DNA from 2 places in the Paenibacillus sp. genome. Region 1 is predicted to be linked to the other one. Evidence: riboswitches for the same ligand, from Rfam matches in the RefSeq annotation. Region 1 holds a riboswitch; the other holds the start of a gene.

Region 1 (10,071 bases):
CGATCATGGTCGTCGAGGACGAACCGAGAATGCAAGACTTGATATGCGACTACTTGCAAGAGCAGCCGTTCCGGCTGCTCCGCGCCCGCGACGGCCGGCAGGCGCTCGAGGCGTTCGCGAAGGATCCGGCCGATCTGGTCATTCTGGACGTGATGATGCCGTTCGTGGACGGATTCGAAGTGTGCCGGACGCTGCGCCGAAAGTCCGACGTGCTGATCGTCATCTTAACCGCGAAATCGGAGGAAGCGGACAAGCTGCTCGGCTACGAGCTCGGCGCGGACGACTACGTGACGAAGCCGTTCAGCCCCAAAGTGCTCGTCGCCAAGGTGCGGGCGCTCCTGAAGCGCGCGGAGCGGTCCGGGAGCGATGTTGACGCCGCGCTCGTGCGCGCCGGCGACCTCGAAATCAACGAAGCGACGTTCGAGGCGCGTCTCCGCGGCGAGCCGCTCGCGCTGACGCCGAAAGAGTTCGATCTGCTGCTGTTCATGTGCCGCAACCGCAACCTCGTCTTGTCGCGGGATCAGCTGCTCGACAGCGTCTGGGGCCACGACTATTTCGGCGACGTGCGCACGGTGGACACGCATGTGAAACGGCTGCGCCAAAAGCTCGGGCATTGCGCCGACTGGATCCGCACGGTGCGCGGGAACGGATATATGCTGAAGGCGGGCGATTAAGATGAGGTTTCGAGGCATCGCGTTCAAGCTGTTCGCGATCACCAGCGCCGTCTTAATCGGGCTGCTGACGCTGCTGATGCTGTCACAGCTGCTGTTTTTCGAGAAATATTATTTATACAAGAAGGAGTCCGAGATCAGGAACGAATGGATCGAGCTGCGCGACCGATTCGTTCGGGAGAAGGAGAATCCGAATACGATTCCGCTTTATTTTCTTGGATTCGAGGATCGGTTCGGCGCGATGACGGCGATCGGCACCTTCCAAGACGGGCAGCTGCATTTAACGCTGAGCCAAGGCTCCGGCGACGGGAACCGCACGATCGTTCGAACGCTGCGAGTCGAGCCGGGCGGCGCGCCGCAACTCGCGCCGCTGATGCCGTTTCTCGATTTTGACCGGGACAAGCTGCTGCTCGGCATTCGCGATTGGGCGAGCGACGAGGAGGCGCTGCGCGCCGTGATGGAGGAAGGGCGAGCGGTCATCCGCACGTTCGACGTTCCGCTGCCGGGTCTGGAAACGGCGACGCACATGCTGGTCATCGCCCCGGCGGAAACCGAGACCGGGGACACGGCGCTGCTGTTCGCGGTCACCTCCCTCCAACCGGTCGGCGACGCCGTCATGGTGCTCGGAGATATTTATTTCGTGATGTACGGCGCGGCGATCGCCATCGTGCTCCTGCTCGCCTTCGTCTACTCGGGCATGCTGACGAAGCCGCTGCGCGCCCTCAACCGAGTCGCGCTACGGATGGCGAAGCTCGATTTCAGCGAACGCAGCCGCCTTGCGCGCAAGGACGAGCTCGGCAATTTGTCGGAGACGCTCAATTTTCTCGCGGACAACTTGCAGCGCGCGATGGAGGAGTTGACGCGCACGAACGCGCAGCTGCAAGCGGACATCGAGCGGGAGAAACGGCTGGAGCAGCTTCGGAAAGAATTCGTCGCCGGCGTCTCGCACGAATTGAAGACGCCGATCAGCCTCATCAGCGGCTATGCGGAGGCGCTGCAGGACAATTTGGGGGACGAGGCGCGCAAGGCGCATTACGTGGAAGTCATTATGGACGAGGCGGCGCAGATGGAGAAGCTCGTGCTCGACATGCTCGATTTGTCGCAGCTCGAAGCGGGGCAATACACCGTCGAACCCGTGCCGTTCGACATCGCCGAGACGGCTCGCGAGGCGGCGCAGAAGCTGGCGCCTTATTACGACGGCAAGCTGCTGGAAATCGAGGGCGCCGCCGCGGACGTTCGAGCGGACCCGTTCCGGATTCGGCAAGTGCTGACCAATCTGCTCAGCAACGCGATCCGCCATACGCCCGACGGCGGCGCGTTCGGCGTGCGGATCGACCGGCCGGCTCCCGGCACCGTGCGCGTCGTCGTCTGGAACGACGGCGAGCCGATTCCGGAAGCGGAGCTCGAGCACATTTGGACGCACTTCTACCGCGTGGAAAAATCGCGCCACCGCGGGCACGGCGGCTCGGGCATCGGCCTTGCGATCGTGCGGCAAATTTTGCGGCTGCACGGGAGCGCGTTCGGCGCGAGGAATCTGGAGGGCGGCGTCGAGTTTTATTTCGAGCTCGAGGAAGCTTCATAGCGGATAGCAAAAGCGCGCGAACCGATTCGGTCCGCGCGCTTTCCTTTACCAGCCGATGGCCGCGCCGTCGCTGCGCGGGTCGGCCCCGCCGCTCGGGAAGCCGCGCTCGTCGATCGCGATCGCATGGGCGTGACCCATAATGCCGTCCCAAGGCTGCACGACGTTCACCTGGTGACCCGCCTTGCGCAGCGCCTCGGCCACCTCCGGCGCGATGCGCCCTTCGAGCTTAACCTCCTGCGTCGGCGCTCCCCACGTTCTTCCCCACACCCACCGCGGCTCGGAAACCGCCTGCAGCGGATCCATGCCGTAATCGACCATGCGGGTGAACACGGCGGTCATCGTTTGCGGCTGCCCTTCCCCGCCTTGCGTGCCGTACACGAACGCGGGCTTCCCGTCCCGCAGCGCCATCGCCGGGGCGAGCGTGTGGAACGTCCGTTTGTGCGGCTCCAGCCGGTTGACGTGGTTCGGGTCGAGCGAGAAGAACGAGCCCCGGTTTTGCAGCAAAATGCCGGTATCGCCCGCCGCCACGCCCGATCCGAATTCGAAATACAAGCTCTGGATGAACGAGACGGCGTTGCCCTCTTCGTCGACGACGGCCGCGTACGCGGTGTCGTTCCCCTGCGGCACGGCGCTGACGTCGACGGTGCGGTCCATACGGATGGCGCCGGCGAGTTCGGCCGCGTACGCTTTGTCCAGCAGCCGGTCGAGCGGGATCGCGGAGAATGCCGGGTCCGTGAGGTAGCGGTTGCGGTCGCGGAAGCTCAGCTTGATCGCCTCGATCAACAGATGGTAATACTCCGGCGAGCCGTGCTCGACGGCGGAGAGGTCGAAGCGCTCCGCGATATTCAGCGCCATCAGCGCCGCGAAGCCTTGCGAATTCGGCGGCATCTGGAACACGTCGTAGCCCCGGTACGTCGTCGTGATCGGATCGACCCAATCGCCTTCGTGATCGGCGAAATCGTCTTCCGAGAGCAGCCCGCCGTGCTCGCTCGCCTCGCCCGCGATCGTCCGCGCGATCGGACCTCGGTAGAACGCGTCGCGCCCTTGCTCCGCGATCAGCCTGAGGCTTGCGGCCAGCTGCCGCTGCACGAACCGCTCCCCCGCTTTCGGCACGCGCCCGCCCGGCAAATAGATGGAGGCCGTCGACGGGTATCGTTCCAATACCGAAGCGTGCGCCGCCGTGTTCGCGTGCTGGTCCGCGGACAGCGGAAATCCGTCCGCCGCGTACGCGATGGCCGGCTCAAGCGCTTCGGCGAGGCCGAGACGCCCGTACTGCCGAAGCACGGCGTCCCAGCCGTCGACCATGCCCGGCACTGTCAAAGCGGCCAGAGGCCCGCGTACCGGTATGGCGTCGAGTCCGGCGTAACGGGCAAGGGTAGCGGCGTATGCGGAACGCCCGCTTGCGTTGTACGCCCGCACCTTTCCTTCCCCGGCGCGGCAGACGAGCCAGAACGCATCGCCGCCGAGCCCCGTCATATGAGGATAGACGACCGCCAAACACGCGCTGACCGCCACCGCGGCATCGAACGCGTTGCCGCCTCGAGCGAGCGCGCGCGCTCCCGCCGCCGAAGCCAAGTAATGGGGGCTGACGACCATCGCTTTCGTACCTTTGAACGTTTGCTGCATCTCGGTCCACTCCTCACATAGTAAAGGCGAGGCCTGCGGATCGGTTCCGCAGGCCTCTTGGGTCAAAAGGGTTTACGATTTGTTCGTCGTGTTGTCATTCAAGGAAGCCGGCTGAACGAACGGCAGCGCGTAGACGATTTTCACCGTCTGACCTTCGTAGCTCGCCAGATACACAAGCTGCTGCGTCGTAAAACCGGTTCCGTTCTTGGTGAAATTCGTTTGCAGCTTCTGCTCGAACGACGTGCCGTTGATCGTGTAGCGCAGCGTGTAGTTTTGCTGCACGTTGCCGCCGTTCGCCGACGTTCCGGTCCACGTGGACTCGATGCCGCTTTCGTCCACGACGCCCGTCGTTTCGGCCGGAATCGACGGCGCCGGAGCGGCCGGGGCGGCCGGAGCGGCGAGCGTGAACGTCTTCGTCCATCCTTCCAGCGTTACCGTCACGTCGGTGGACGTCCCCGGCAGTAAGCCCGCGCGCTGCACCGTCTCCGACGACTTCGCGCCGTTGCTGTACGTCTTCTCGACGGCGAAGTCGACGCTGTACGTCGGCGCTTCGTACGTCCATACCGGCTCCGCGGCGGTCAGCGCGAAGTCCCGCAGCACGACCGGAGGCGCGATTTCGAAGCCCGATGCGGCGTATACCGCGTCCCCCGCAACCTGCGCCAAGGTCGGCTCCGCCACGACCTCCCTCACCTCGTCGTCCCACACTTTCACCAATTGGTACGAGAACGAGAACAAATTCGATACGCGGTCGTACGCGTCCCAAGAGAGATTCGTATATTCGTAATACTTAATGAACGGCACGTGCACGACTTGCGCGGCCGCGGATGCGGCCCGCGTATGGACGGCGCCCGCCGTCTTGCCGTTCATGTAAACCGTATATGCGTCGACATTGAACGCCACGTCGCCGGTTTGCGAGCCGACGGACGTCGGGTAGCGGTACGTCCACGTTCGATCGCCGATTTTCGTAAGCTGCGCCGATGCGCTGACGTCTTGTCCGTTGACGAGCAGCACGAGCTTCGGACCGTCGATCGTGACGGTGCCCGTGAGCACGACGTCGGTCGCGTAGTGAGCGAGCGTCGGAATGAAATCCGGGCTGATCGCGCCCGTCATGCGCTGCTGTTCCGTCCTGCCTGTCTCCTTGGCTTCCGCCGCCGTTTTCGCGGCCGCCGCGGCGTCCAGCGCGCCCGCGCCGCAGCCGAACAGCATGAAGCCGGCCAATCCGGCCGCCCCGACTTTGCTTGCCCATGTTCCGTTCTGAATGATTTTCATCTGGTTGTCTCCTCTTAGGTCGATGTCGCTAAGAGGGCCGGTTACACTATTCGCTCCGCATACCCTAAGTGTCCATGTACAGGGCAGGCTTCTTCGCATCCCGCTATATCGCAGACTTCATTATAGGGGGCGATTCGCCGCCGCACAAGACGGGGAACCATCATTTTGAATCGCGTAAATTATGTCAGCTGCGTCCGCTCGTCCGCGATTTGTCGAAGCCATCGGAGCAGCCTTCGATCTTGCCCGGGGCCCGCGACGACGGATACGCCGACCGGCAAGCCGCCGACGTCGCCCCACGGCAGCGTCGCCTGGGGCAATCCGGCGAGGCCCGCGATGCAGCACAGCTGCAGCGTTCGGCTGCGCAGCCGCTCCAGCGCTTCTCCGCCCGCTCCCCGCCGCGGCGCGGGACCCGGCGTCGTCGGCAGAACGAGAACGCCGTCTTCGCCGAGAACGTCGACGAGCCGTTCGCGAATGACCGAGCGCATCGCCGTCTTCGCCGCGCTCGCGGCGTCGTCGACCGTGCTCGCCCACGCGAACCTCTCGGCGATGCCGGGACCGAAGCGCGGCTTCACCCGTTCGATCCAAGCGCCGTGCGTCCGCCATATTTCCGACGCCTGCAAAATCCGGAACGCGCGCATCCATTCCTCGAGCCCCTCCGGCGCGAGCGTCGTCTCCTCTTGCGAATCGGCGCGCGCCGCGAGCTCGCGAACGAGACCCAGCAGCGTCGGCTCGCACTCCGGCGCGAGCAGCGCGCAGGCGTCGAGCGGCATGATCGCCCGGCGGAACGGCGCCGCGTCGTCCGGCTGCTCCAGCAGCGCTGCGCCGACAGCTTCCAGCGTGCGCGCGTCCCGCGCCATCCAGCCGACCGTATCGAACGACGGCGCGAGCGGAATGACGCCGTCCTCGGACACGGCGCCGTGCGTCGGCCGGAACCCGTAAATGCCGCAATACGCGGACGGCACGCGCACGGACCCGCCCGTATCGGTGCCGATGGCGAAATCCGTCAGCTCCCCGGCGACGGCCGAAGCCGAGCCGCTGGACGACCCGCCGGGAATATGCTCCGGCGCCTTCGGATTTACCGGCGTGCCGTAGTGGTAATTCTCGCCGTTCAAGCTGTACATCAGCTCATCGGTATGCGTCATGCCCGTGAGCCGGGCGCCCGCGCGCAGCAGCCGCACAATCGCTTCCGCGTCGCGTGCCGAGGGGGCGTGCGTCCGCTTCCAATCCGGATGGCCCGCGCCGGCGGTGTAGCCTCGAACCTCGAACACGTCCTTCGCCGCGAACGTCAGAGCGTTCAGTACGCCATGACCGATCGGGTCCCTTCGAACGTCAGGCGCGCATACCGCTCCCCACGGGTCCGCCTTCCCCGCCGCGGTCACGGCCTGCCGGCGGCGGCATCCCGCTTGCGTACCGGCGCCATCCATCCTAATGAGCGTTCCATCGACATCCTCGCCTTTCGTTCGAAACTGGTTTCATTATATCGGGATGCGGCAACCGCCGAAATACGATTCGGTCAAGTTTGGTACCGAGACTAAATTTCGGGGGCGCATTTTGGTTCCCCGTCTAATTGCCTCCGTTTGCATAAAAAAGGAAGCGGATTGACAAACTTTGGGTACGACTATAGCGGATAAGGGATGTCAGATGATGCGAGACGGCGGGATCAAAGATCGCTTAACCAGTAAAGAAGGAACCTCGACGAAGCCGTCCTCCGCCGCGCTGGTCGATCGCTTGGATCGGAACGTGGAAGCGGTGCGGGAAGCGTTCTCGAACTGCGACGACGTCGTCTTCCGCATGCTGGAATCGGAGAACGGGACGAAAGCATGCCTCGTTTATATTGCCGGTCTGGCGGAGACGAAAGAGCTGAGCGAGCATGCGCTCCGCCCGTTCTTGGACGGCGCGGTATCCGCCGGGGGGAACGGTTCGGCCGCCTCCCGATTGAACGAGCACCTGCTGTCGGTGGCGGCGGCGTCCGTCGCCGAGACGTTGGACGCGGTCATCGCGGAGGTGACCGAAGGCGGCGCGGCGCTGCTCGTCGACGGCATTGCCGAAGCGATCGCGCTGCGCGTGCCGGGCGCCACCCGGCGAGCGGTGCAGGAATCTACGACGGAAGTGAGCATCCGCGGACCGAAAGAATCGTTCACGGAGGACATTCAAGTCAACACGTCGCTGCTGCGGCTCAAGATCAAGACGACGGATCTGAAAATGGTCTCCCTTCGCGTCGGAGAGCGCACGCATACGAATGTCATCGTCGCTTACCTGCAGGGCGTCGCGAACCCCGGCGTCGTCGCGGAAGCGATGCAGCGCATTCGCTCCATACGGATCGACGGCGTGCTGGAAAGCGGATATATCGAGGAGTGCATCGAGGACGATCCGCATTCCCCGTTCCCGCAAATGCAGTACACCGAAAGGCCCGACACGGCCGCCGCCATGCTGCTCGAAGGCCGCGTCGTCATTCTCGTCGACGGGACGCCGAACGTCTTGACCGGTCCGATCACGTTCTGGCAGCTGATGCATTCGAGCGAAGATTATTACGAAAGGTACTATGTGGCGAATTTGCTGCGCATGCTTCGGTACGCCTTTCTTTTCTTGGCGCTGTATTTGCCGGCATTATATATCGCCGTCACTACGTTCCATCAAGACATGCTGCCGACGAGCCTCATGTTCAGCATCGCGGCGGCGCGGGAGCCGATTCCGTTCCCCGCCTTGATCGAAGCGCTTATCATGGAGATTTCGTTCGAAGCGCTCCGGGAAGCGGGCATCCGGCTGCCGAGGGTGATCGGGCAGGCCGTGAGCATTCTCGGCGCGCTCGTCATCGGGCAGGCGGCCGTCCAGGCGGGCATCGTTTCCGCGCCGGTCGTCATCGTCGTGTCGCTCACGGGAATCGCGTCGTTCACGATTCCGCGCTTCAATCTCGCCATTTCGATCCGGATGCTCCGGTTCCCGCTGATGCTGCTCGGCAGCATCTTCGGCGTGTACGGCATCGTGCTCGGCACCGTATGGATCGTGCTCCATTTGTGCAAATTGACGTCATTCGGCGTGCCGTATTTGACGGGCGTCACCCCGTTCCGATCCGGAGATCAGAAAGATATTCTCCTCCGCGTCCCATGGTGGTCGATGCGGCGCCGGCCCTCCTTCCTCTCCCGCAGAAACCGGAGACGAGTCGGCGGCGACGGAGCGGCGCCGACATGAGAGGGGCGGCCGCTGTCTCGCTGTGCGTCTGCATGGCGCTGCTGCTGACGGGTTGTTGGGATCGGAGAGAAATCAACGACGTCGCCTTCGTCGTCGGCACCGCCATCGATCTCGAGAAAGACGGCTACCGCGGCACGCTGCAAATTCCGCTCGTCGGCCAAATGGGCGGCCCGCAGGGCGGCGGCGGCGGCACGTCCGGCTCGAAGGCGTGGCATATCGAGTCCGCGTTCGGCAAAACGATTCGCGGCGCAACGGAAGCGCTGCAGGACCATTTGTCCCGCGTGCTCAATTTCTCCCACCGACGCGTGTTCGTCATCGGTATGCCGTTGGCCAGCCAAGGGGTCATGCCGTTTTTCGACGCCGTCTTTCGCATTCCGCAAAACCGGCTGAGCGCATTCCCGCTCGTCGCCATAGGGGATGCGAAGGACATTTTGACCGCCGACGCGCCGATCGAGAAAATGCCCGCGGAGATGCTCCGAGAGGTTGCGCAGCTCGCCACCGTCGATCCGATCAATTTGCGAATCTTCTTCTATTCGCTGCTGACGGAAGGCATCGATCCGATCGCGCCGGCCGTGAAGCGGATCAGCTCCGCGACGAATATCAAGAAGTCGAAATCGACGATCGAGCTGGCCGGCGTCGCCTTGTTCCGCCACGATCGGCTCGCGGCGATCTTATCGGAGGACGACGCGCTGGGGCTCTTGATCGCGATGAACCAGGCGCGATCGCCGCTCATCGACGTGAAACCGCCGCACGGCGCGAAAGGAACGATCATGATTCAGCTTCAACAGTCCATAACGAGCATCGAGCCGAAGGTCAAAGGCGCACGCATCGGCTTCGACGTGACGATCATGGCGCACGGGAACGTCGCCGAAAAAATGTCGGACTACCCGACCTCGACGACCGTCCAACGCGACGCATTGGAGCGGGCGGTCGAATCGAGGCTGACCAAGATGGTCGAACATGCGATTCGGGAAAGTCAGCGGCATCAATCGGATCCGATCGGCTTCGGCGACGCCCTTCATCGAAAGCAGCCTCGCGTCTGGAAGGACGTCCGCGGCCGATGGGAACGCGAGGAGCTGCCGCGGGCGGACATCCGCGTGCGCGCCCGCGTCCATCTGGAACATGACGGCGCGCTGACGAAATCGTTGGAACAAATGAAATAAGGAGGAATGCGGTCATGACGTTCTCCGCCGCGCCGATCTTCGTGCTCGCGGCCGCCGCCGTCGCCTGGGAGTGGAAGCTGTACCGGAGAGGAAGCCGGACGGACCGCTGGGCCGTCTTCCTGTTCTATGCGGCCAGCTGCGCGCTGTGGTGGTGGATCACGCGGGACGCGCGGATCCCCCGTCCGGCGGATTGGATCGATTCGATATGGTGACGGGAGGATAAGGCTTCGATGCAGACGTTGTCGAAACTGCAGCTTAACGCATTAACGACGCTGTTCATGGTTGCGGTGGCGATCAAGCATCCGCCCGTCCCGATGATCGAAGCGGCTCGGCAGGACGCTTGGATGGGCTACATCGTCGCCGGCGTCGCCATCATCCCTCCTCTATGGATCATTGGCGTCGTCCACCGGAAGTACCCAGAAGGCACGCTGCCGGAAACGTTCGTCGCGCGGCGGCCTTGGATCGGAAGGGCGCTGCTCGCGCTCGTCGCATTGGTGTTTTTCGCGATCCTCGCGCACGACCTCCGGTTTTTGACGGAGCTCGTGAACATTTATTTGCTGCCGAATACGCC
Region 2 (10,071 bases), on a different contig from region 1:
ATCGTGCGTCACGTAAATCGTCGTGATGCCGAACTTTTTCTGCAGCTCTTTCAGCTCGTTCCGCAGCTGGACGCGCAGCTTCGCGTCGAGGTTCGACAGCGGCTCGTCCAGCGCGAGAATGCTAGGCTTCAGCACGAGCGCTCTGGCGATCGCGACGCGCTGCTGCTGGCCGCCGGACAGCTCGGACACCTTCTTGAACAGCTGCTCGTCCTTCAAATCCACCTTGCGGGCGATTTCCCGAACGTCCCGATCGACTTCGGCCTTGGCCGCTTTCTTGACGCGCATCCCGAAGGCGATGTTTTCGTACACGTTCATGGTCGGAAACAGGGCGTAGCTCTGAAACACCATGCCGATGCCTCGCTGCTCGATCGGGACGCGGGTGATATCCCGGCCGTTCAGCGTAATGCGGCCGCCGGAAGGAGAAATGAATCCGACGAGCGTGCGGAGGATCGTCGTTTTGCCGCAGCCGGAAGGGCCGAGGAAGGTGAAAAATTCGCCTTCGCGGATGTCCAGATTCAGGTCTTTGACGGCGTGAAAGGAACCGAAATGAATTTGTACGTCTTGGAATGTAATCATAAATACCCCTAAGTTCGAATGACTTGGAAAGAAGGACTGCATATTGGCTTCCCAATATGCAGTCCGGCGGCATGAAAGTTTATTCCATGATTTGCAGTTCGATTTTTTCGACCCATTGCCCGACGTTGTCGGCGATGAAGCCCCAGTCGAGAGGCTGCGCCTTGAGCGAAGCGTACATTTCTTTCACGGACGGGTTCGCTTGCTCCGCCGCCTTCGTATTCGCCGGCATCGCGTTGAAATCCGCGGCGAATGCGCCTTGCACTTCGGCCGTGCCCATCCATTCGACGAACCGCTGCGCCGTCTCCAGCTTCTTCGTGCCGTTCACGATCGCTACGTGCTCGACGATCATCGGGACGCCGATCTCCGGAGCGGCGAAGCCGGCTTTCACTTTGTACTGCTCCTCTTTCTTGGCGAGCGTGCCGGAGACGAGCGTCCCGATCGGCGTCTTGCCGCTGGCGAGGTTGGCGTAGAAGTCTTCCCCTTCGACCGCGCGGACTCCGTTCGCGTACAGCTGACGGATTTCGTTCCAGCCTTCCTCGGAGATGCCGAGATCGCCGTTCGGGTCCTGGTAGCGGGTCAAGATGCCCGCGACGACGAGCTGCGGCGTAATTTGCCCGAGCAGCGTCGGCGCTTCGTATTTGCCTTTGAACGCGTCGTTCTTATACAGCTCCGTCCAATCCTTCGGCGCCGTCTCCGGCGTGAATGCGTCGGGGTTATAGCCGAGCAGGATCGCCTGCTTCACGAGACCGTGGTAGTAGCCTTCCGGGTCGTTGAGGCCCGCTTCGACTTCGCCGGCCCATTGCGGAACGTACGAGATCAGGACGTTTTCTTTCTTCAGGTTTTCGTACAGCATGTTGTTCAAACCGTACACGACGTCCGCCGTCGGGTTGTTTTTCTCCGCGATCAGCCGGTTCGTCAAATCGGCGCCGCCGGCTCCGACGAGCTCGATGTCGAAGCCCGCGCTCTTCGCGCGCTCGATCAGCCATTCCCCGCGGCCGTCGGAATTCGCATTCGTGTACACGATGAGCTTCTCGTTCGCCGCCGGCTGTTCCGCCGCCGGCTCGTTCGTCTCCGCGCCGGAGGCCGCCGGCGTTTCGGCCGGAGCCGGCGTCTCCGCCGTCTCCCCGCCGCTCGCGCCGCCGCACGCCGTTACCGCCAAACTAACCACTGCAAACAAAGCCGCCGTTACCAATCTTTTCATTGTCCTTGTCACTCCTTCAATGATTTAGATGTATAAGATCAACCCGTCATAGGCCGTTATTATCCCGACGGGATCGAAGATTCGTTCGAACTCTTCGTGGAGCAGCTTGGCGTTATGGCTGAAATGCGTTACAACGATTTTTCCGTCTGGTTTCAAAATGCGTTCCTTCTGAAACTCCCGCTGCGCTTCGAGCACCGTCTCCACGCACATGTGGTTGCGGTCGCGCGAGTTTCCGGTATAGCCGTGCGTGCAGTCGAGAATCGCGCAGTCGAGCTGCCGGCCGCGCAGCCATTGCCACGTCGCTTCCGGAAACCAGCCGGAATCGTGCCCGTACAGCAGCGTTTTGCCGCCTTTCTCGACGACGTACAGCAGACACGTCTCCATCCGGTCGTGGTCCGCGAGCAGCGGCGTCACTCGGGCGTCCCCCGCGAGGAACGTCTCGAAGGGGCGCAGCAGATGGAACGCGAACCGCTCCCCTTCGAAGCGGCCGATGGCGGCGCGCGTCCGCTGCATGACGGCGTCGTTCCCGTAAATATGCAGCGGATGATGCAAGTCGTGCGCGATGCCCGTCCGGCGGCACTCCAGATCGTATGCATTGAAATGATCGGAGTGCGTATGGGTGACGAGCATATGCTCGATCGCGCCGTAATCGATGCCGTATCGAAGCGCTTGCATGAACGAATCGGGCGAATAGTCGAATTTGATCGTATCGTCGACGATGGCGGAAGTGCGCGTGCGAATGTTTTTCCCGCCGAGTTCCCTCGCTTTCGCGCAATATTCGCAGCGGCAGAACGCGTTCGGGTATCCTTCGGCGGCCGCCGTTCCGAGAAAATGAATTTTCATAAGCTGTCTCCTCTGACTGCCACGGATTTCCTCTCGATAATTTCCGTTTGAATTTTGACCGTAAGCTGTTTCTCCTTGGAGCGGTTCATGCGTTTCATCAGCAGTTCGACGCTGGATCGGGCGAGCCGATCGGTATCCTGCCGTACCGTCGTCAGCGGAATCGGCGTCAGCGCCGACAGCTGAATGTCCGAAAATCCGACGATCGACAGCTTGTCCGGCACCGGCACGTTCATGTGCAGCGCCGTGAACAAAGTAGAGATGGCGATATGGTCGTCTCCGCACATCACCGCCGTCATCAGGGGATTGCCCCCGATAAATTGCCGCTGCTCCGGATCGCATTCGTTGATGCGGCTCGGGTCGCAGGGCACGCCTCGGAAATGGATGTACTCGGTTTTGACCGGAATGCCGTGATCGAGCAGCGCCTGGATGTACCCTTGATACCGCTCTTCCCGGCTCGTAATGTTTTCGGTCGCGTTGGACGTATACCCGATGTCGCGATGCCCTTTCTCGATCAAATATTTCGCCATTTGATAAGAGCCCTGGAAGTGATCGTGGTAGACGCAATCGATCTGCACCTCGCGAAAAATGCGGTCGATGATGACGATCGGCACCTGCTGCAGCTTCAGCCGAAGCACTTGGTCGCTGCACGTTTTGCGGCCTTGTGGGAACAGCACCAGGCCGTCGATGCCTCCGTCCACCAGCGTCTGCAGGCATCGGTCTTCGTCGTCTTTGTCCTTGCTGATTTTCAAGATGAGGTCGCAGCCGTGTCGGCGCGCTTCGTGTTCGACCGCCGCGATAATTCTGGACGTGTAGTCCGAGAGATGCGGCACGATGAGCGCGATCCTCCGACCCGATTCCCGGTCGTCCGGGGCGGGCTTTTCGGGGGCCCCGGCGAGCGTGCCGGCCGTCTCCCGCTTGCCGGCGAGGAACGTTCCCCGTCTCGGCAGACGGTATACCACCCCTTGCTCGGCGAGCCGCTCCAGCGCCAGCTTGCTGGTCATGCGGCTGACCCCGAACAGCTTGGCGAGCTCCCCTTCCGATGGAACGGGATCATGCGGCTCGAGTCGTCGGCTTTCGATAATGTCCAGCACCTTGTCGGCGATTTCCAAATACAACTGTCGCTGCGGTTTTTTGGACGGAGAGGCAGGTTTCATGATCGGCAACATTCCTCGTCTTCTTCGATCTCGCGAACCGGAGCCGATCCGCGGCGAACCAGCTCGATCTATTCTGAAGGTAATCGATGTCACTGACATAATCAATGATATATGCGTTAAGATTGTGTAAAGTTTTTACGGCCTTTCTCTTCGGTTCTGTCTTCTATATCAGTGATATAGAATGAAAATCGTCCTGAAACGGTTGCGTTCCCGTCCGAGCCGAGATTGCCGCCGACGGAGGCGGGGCAGCATCGGAGGGTGTGCAATTATTTATGACAAAATGCAATGGATCATTTACATAATGACAATTTCCATTTACAATTAGAACTACCAATAACGCATAGGAGAACAGGGAAATGCTTGAAAACCGAGTACGCGAGCTTCGCGCGCGTTTCAAGTGGACGCAGCAAGATTTAGCCGACGCCGTCGGAGCGACCCGGCAAACGATCGGTTTGATCGAGAAGGGCGATTATGCGCCCTCCGTTACGTTAGCCTTGAAAATCTCCAAGGCATTTCATGTACCGGTGGAAGAAATTTTTTATATAAAGGAGTAGTGCCATGCTTCAGCGCATCTTACGTTCGCCGCTGGTTCCAATGTTTTACTTCCTTCTCATGACCGGTTTCTTGGTGCTTTCTTTAGCGGGTACCGAAAGCGAGTCGCCGCTGATTCGGTATTCGTTTCTGCTATTCGCGCTCCTAGCCTTGGCGTGGATCGCGTTAATTTTTTTGCATAACCGGAACCAACCGCGGCATCCCGTGAAAGCTTGGGGGCTCATTCCCCCCGAGCTTCGCGAGATGGATGAAGGGCAGCAATGGATTACGTTCAAAGCATGTCGAAATGTATACATTTACTATACCGTCGCTTTGCCCTTAGCGGCAGGCGCGTGCTTCGTCCTGGCCGGCCATCGCATTGCGCCGCTCATCTGCATCGGCGTATTAGGATTAGGGCAATACCTCGTTTATTGGCTGACGATTCGTAAATTCAATCGGTTTTGATGGAGAAAGGCGGCTGTTTCTCGAGATTGTTGGAACGGAGAGGAGAGAAAACCAGTTGTTGAAACGAGTACTGGCCCAATCTACGCCTGCGACATTTCGGTTGTTCTTAGCTTTCAACTTTCTAATTTACGGCGTCGCGAAGCTAACCTTCGGCCAGTTCGGCGAACCGACGGCGGATCTTGCGGCTCTCAGAGGGCAAGGCTTTACGGTCGCTTGGACCTTCTTCGGATACTCTCGGACGTACGAAATCTTTATCGGGTTGGGGGAAGTGATCGCCGCGATTCTCATCGCGATTCCTAGAACCTCTACGCTCGGAGCGATGATTTACTTTCCGATTGCGCTTAACGTGATGGCGGTGAATTACTGCTACGATATCGGAGTTCAGGATTTGAGCACCGTGTTGACGCTTATGTGCGTTGTCTTGTTGTGGCTGGATCGGAGAAAGTTCATTCCTTTGGTAGCCGGGAGGGGAATTCGGGAATGACCCCTTTCACCATCATGTTGCTTGTGGGCACGTTCTGCGCCACATCCTTTTATTACGCCGTGAAGGAATGGAGAAACAAAACTTAATCGAAAGACGACACGATTGTGTTCCGGCACATTGGACGAGAGAGGGGTGGTCGTTTGCTGGAGTGGGCGGAAGAAGCGGGTGCGGCGTGGCAGTTTCTGGTTTTGTTTTTGCTTGCGGCGGCGCCTTGGATGGACGTTTCTCTAGTCGTACCTCTCGGGGTCGCCTGGGGATTGTCGCCTGTGTGGGTCGGCGTTACGGCCTTCGCGGGCAATTTTCTCCTTATTTTGCTGCTTGGTCTGTTTTTCAAGCAGATCGATCATTGGAGGCAGGCAAGAAGGGAACGAAAGGGTATCGTCGGTCCGACGAAAAGAGAAACGCGGTCCAAGGCGATTTGGGAAAAATACGGGATCCCGGGATTAGCGCTGCTGGCGCCGATTTTCGTCGGAACCGATATCGCCGCCGTCTTGGCCTTAACCCTCGGCGCCTCCAAAACTCGCGTGGTCGGTTGGATGACGATTAGTTTAGCGTTATGGACGATCGTATTCGCGGCGGCTTCCGTGTACGGACTCAGCTTGTTCCATGCGTTATAACAAACCGAAAGACTTCGATGCCGTTCGGCGGTTCGAAGTCTTTCGGCTTTCTTTAGACATGTCAGGCGAAGCCGAGCGCCAGCGCCATGGCCGCGGCGGCCGCGCCGCCTACGGCCGAACCGGCGGTGTTGACGGCGTCGTTGTTCCAGCCGGCGCGGCCGCGGATGCGCGCGGCCGGCGCCCCGCAGTGACGGGCCTGCTCGATGTCGCGGCCGCATATGCCGCAGCGGTACATGGTCTGCCATGTCGCGCCGATCCACGAATCGGCGAGCGACCCGGCCGCGCCGGCGAGGCCGGCGATCCCGATCCAAGCGGCCGGTCTCAGCGCCGCCGCGACCGCATCCGGCGCAGCCTCGCCGGGCGCCGCGAGCAGCAGCGCCCACGCCGCGGCGCCGATGAAGAGGCCGCCGGCCAGCGAGGCGGTAAGGCCGAGGGCGGAGACGCCGCCGGACGTGCCGGGCGGCACGCGCCGCCCCGTCTTGACCGATCGCGGCGGCGTCCGGCTGAAGGCTCCGATTTCCGTCGCCCACGTATCGGCCGTAACCGCCGCCATGACGCCGAGGAAGGCGTACCACCAGAGCGGATGCGGCCATGCCGCGTGCGCCGCGCACAGCAGCAGCCCCAGCCCTCCGTTCGCGAGCACTTGGCCGGCGTCGCGCCTTCCGGACTTCTCGTAGCCGCTCTCGGCTTCGCGCTTCGCATGCGCTTTCCACTTGGACCACAGCGTCGACGATAGGAAGAACGCGATGAGGGAGCCGAACCAAACCGCGCTGCCGAGCGCGTACATCGCCGTCCCCATTGTGACCGCCGCCAGGAAGCCGGAGCCGGACAGCGACCGTTTCGCATAAGCCGCTCCCGCGATCGCCGCGCTGCCGGCCAACCCTATGAGCCATTCCATCGCATGCTCGCCCCCTGTTTTTCCATCTAGTATACCCGACGCGGCCGGCGCGCGGGAAACGGACCGGGACTTGACTGTAAGCCTAGGGGGTATTGGGGCGCAGAACAAAAGTTGCAAATCATGAAACCCATGATATACTTAATCCAGTTAATGACCAAAAAATGGCGCGGACTTTGGAACGAAGCTGCATATCGATAAAGGCAAACCGGTCGAAAGATCGGGACGCAAAGCCACGGGTCTACACGCTGCGAGCAGCGCATGATCGCCGGGCTGCCGTATACGGAATCAAGACCATCGAACGATGAGCTGCCCCCGCATGCGAGGGCGGCTTTTCTTTTGTGCCGAATCCGCCGCCCCATTCGACAAACTTGGACAACTAGAAGGAGTGCAACGATGAAACCGCTGCTGGAAAGAATGAAAATCATGAATCTGCTGTCCGTCAAAAACAAATTGATCGCCGCGTTCGCCGCGGCGCTGCTGATCCCGACGATCGTCGTCTCCCTGATTTCGTTCACCAACGCAAGAACGGAAATCGAGGACCAGATGGTGAAGGCGGCCGAGCAGAACGTAAATTTATTGAATACGATCATCAACGATTACTTCATTGCCAAGAAGAAAGAAATCAGCGTCTTGGCGGCCACGATCGCCCTTGCGGACGTCGCCGCGCTCGAAGGCACGAACGTCGTCGCGGACGCCGCCGTGCGGGACGAATTGGCGACGTTCATGTCCATCCACGACGAGGTCGAGTTGTCGTTCGTCGGGACGAAGACAGGCCTGTACGTCAATTCGCCGGACAAACGCAACGCGGCCGATTTCGATCCGCGCAAGCGCCCGTGGTTCATCAAAGCGATGGAGCATCAAGGAGAAGCGGTCGTGACCGCTCCGTACGTATCCGCGACGACGGGCAGCCTCGTCGTGACGGTCGCGAAAGTGACGGCGGACGGGAGCGGGGTCGTAGCGTTCAACGTCAACTTGGAGAAGCTTGCCGAGATCGCGAAGCACGTTACGATCGGACGCGAGGGGTACGTGTACATCCTCGACGAGGAGCGGAAATACATCTACCATCCGGCCAACGAAGGCGGCACGGTCGCTGCGGAGAACGAGGAGCACGATAAACTGTATGCCGGGGACTCCGGATCCTTCGACTACGTTCTTAACGGCCGAGACGAGAAAAAGATGGTGTTCGCGACGAACCCCGAAACCGGCTGGAAGATCGCCGGAACGATGTACGAGCGCGAGGTCGCCGCGGAAGCGGCGCCGATCCTGCGCACGACGGCCATCGTGCTGGCTGTAGCGCTGACGCTGTTCGGGGCGATGGTGTTCTGGATCCTCCGTTCCATTCTGCAGCCGCTGCGCAGCATCGGCGTCGGCTCGCGCCATATTAGCGAAGGCGACTTGACGCAGCAGATCGCCGTCGAATCGAGCGACGAGCTGGGACAGCTCGGCCGCAACTTCAACGAGATGGCTTCGTCGCTCCGGTCGATCATTCATCAAATCAACGATAATGTTCATCAGCTCGCCGCTTCCGCCGAGCAGATGAGCGCAAGCTCGGAGCAAAGCTCGTCGGCCGCCGAACAGGTGACCGAGGCGATCCAAGGGGTCGCCGCCGGCTCGGACCGTCAGGCACAGCGAATCGTGGAAACGAAAGATGAATTGAGCGGCATGGCGGAGCAGCTGCGGCTCATGTCGGTCAACGCTTCGGACGTGTCCGACGCGGCCGCCCGTACGAAGGACACGGCGGAGAGCGGGAATGAGTCCATCCAAACGGCGGTCGCGAAAATGAGCTCGATCGGCGGCCGCGTCGGGCAGCTGGCGCAGGACGTGAACGGCTTGGGCGAGCGCTCGAACGAAATCGAGCAGATCGTGAGCGTCATTTCCGGCATCGCTTCCCAGACGAATTTGCTCGCGCTGAACGCTTCGATCGAGGCGGCGCGCGCGGGCGAGCACGGCAGCGGGTTCGCCGTCGTTGCCGCGGAAATCCGCAAGCTTGCGGAGCAATCCGACGAATCGGCGAAGCGGATTTCCGAGTTGGTGCGGTCGATCGGCAGAGATACGCGATCCGCCGTCGCGACGATGGAATTCGTCTCCGGCGAAGTGGCGGAAGGGGTCGGCGTCGTGGACTCGGCGGGACGGGCGTTCGAAGAAATCGTCGAGGCGATCGACGCGGTCGCGCGCCAAATCGAGCAGGTGTCGTCGGCTTCGCAGCGGACGGCCGCCGGCGCGGCCGCGATTCTGGGCGCCATGGAAGAAGTGTCGGCGATCTCCGCGCAATCGTCGGGCAGCATTCAGCAGGTCGTCGCAAGCACCGAGGAGCAGCTCGCTTCGATGCAGGAAATTACGGCCTCCACATCCGTACTCACGAAAATGGCGGAAGAGCTGCAGGGGATGGTCGGCAAATTTAAAGTTTAACGTGTACATAGAACCGGCGTGCCGAGGCGCGCCGGTTTTTTTGTGCGCGAGAACGGACGCCCCGCGCGTTCGACGGTCGACAAATCGCCCGCCGAGTGCCATGATTAGTAGCATTAAACAAAAACGATGCATTCGGGCGGTGCGATCAATCATGAAAGTCATGTTGGTGGACGATGAAATTTTGGCGGTGCAGCATCTTCGGCGGCTGCTCGATTGGGAGTCGCTCGGCTTCGCGGTCGTCGCCGAGGAGACGAATCCGAAGCGGGCGCTCGACAGCTTCGAGCGGCTGCTGCCGGAGCTCGTCATCGTCGATATCAAGATGCCCGGCATGGACGGCATCGAATTCAGCCGCCGCGTGCTGGACAAGCACCCGGAGACGAAAATATTGCTGCTGACGTCGTACAAGGAGTTCGAGTACGCGAAGGCGGCGCTGACGCTCGGCGTCGAAAATTATTTGCTAAAGCACGAGGTCGGCGCCGAGACGCTGCTCGCGGAGCTGCGCCGCATCCGGGACGCGCGGGAGAAGGAGCGGCTGCGAAACCGGCTGTTCCGCCGGGAGCTGCTGCGCGACGTGCTGACCGGGCGGGCGGCGGACCTCGCGGCGCTCGACGATCGGCGAGGCGAGGCGGCCGCGTCGGAGCGGCGGTACGCGCTGTTCCTCCTGCAGCCGGATGCGCCGTTCCTCGCGCGGGAGCCGCGGCCGGAGCCGGCCGACGCGGACGAGCCGTTCCTCGAGCCGCCGATCCCCGCCGCGCTGGAGACGGCCCGCATGGAGCCGAACTTGTGGGCGCTCGTCGCGGCGTTCGCCCCCGAGCCCGGGGCGCGGAATCGGCGCGAGCGGCTGCTCGAGGCGGCGTCCGCGATCCGGCAGGCGCTGAAGGCGCGCGGCGGGC

The links. Region 1 has a riboswitch for cyclic di-GMP ahead of VE009_RS22895 (hypothetical protein). Riboswitches for the same ligand answer to the same signal wherever they lie in the genome.
Region 2: another riboswitch for cyclic di-GMP. It lies ahead of VE009_RS02155 (methyl-accepting chemotaxis protein); the one in region 1 lies ahead of VE009_RS22895 (hypothetical protein).

Annotation. Positions count from the first base shown of each region.
Region 1 covers NZ_DASQNA010000041.1:132,755-142,825, reverse strand. The annotation lists gene VE009_RS22910 (response regulator transcription factor) at 1-674, shown strand, start outside; gene VE009_RS22905 (HAMP domain-containing sensor histidine kinase) at 676-2,253, shown strand; gene ggt (gamma-glutamyltransferase) at 2,299-3,879, opposite strand; gene VE009_RS22895 (hypothetical protein) at 3,952-5,148, opposite strand; cyclic di-GMP riboswitch class II at 5,175-5,258, opposite strand; gene VE009_RS22890 (amidase) at 5,328-6,572, opposite strand; gene VE009_RS22885 (spore germination protein) at 6,790-8,337, shown strand; gene VE009_RS22880 (Ger(x)C family spore germination protein) at 8,334-9,500, shown strand; gene VE009_RS22875 (hypothetical protein) at 9,515-9,712, shown strand; gene VE009_RS22870 (endospore germination permease) at 9,731-10,071, shown strand, end outside.
Region 2 covers NZ_DASQNA010000007.1:232,323-242,393, reverse strand. The annotation lists gene VE009_RS02200 (ABC transporter ATP-binding protein) at 1-576, opposite strand, end outside; gene VE009_RS02195 (extracellular solute-binding protein) at 656-1,777, opposite strand; gene VE009_RS02190 (MBL fold metallo-hydrolase) at 1,802-2,620, opposite strand; gene VE009_RS02185 (GntR family transcriptional regulator) at 2,617-3,774, opposite strand; gene VE009_RS02180 (helix-turn-helix transcriptional regulator) at 4,131-4,328, shown strand; gene VE009_RS02175 (hypothetical protein) at 4,333-4,770, shown strand; gene VE009_RS02170 (hypothetical protein) at 4,826-5,254, shown strand; gene VE009_RS02165 (small multi-drug export protein) at 5,395-5,871, shown strand; gene VE009_RS02160 (DUF92 domain-containing protein) at 5,933-6,769, opposite strand; cyclic di-GMP riboswitch class I at 6,959-7,047, shown strand; gene VE009_RS02155 (methyl-accepting chemotaxis protein) at 7,163-9,178, shown strand; gene VE009_RS02150 (response regulator transcription factor) at 9,330-10,071, shown strand, end outside.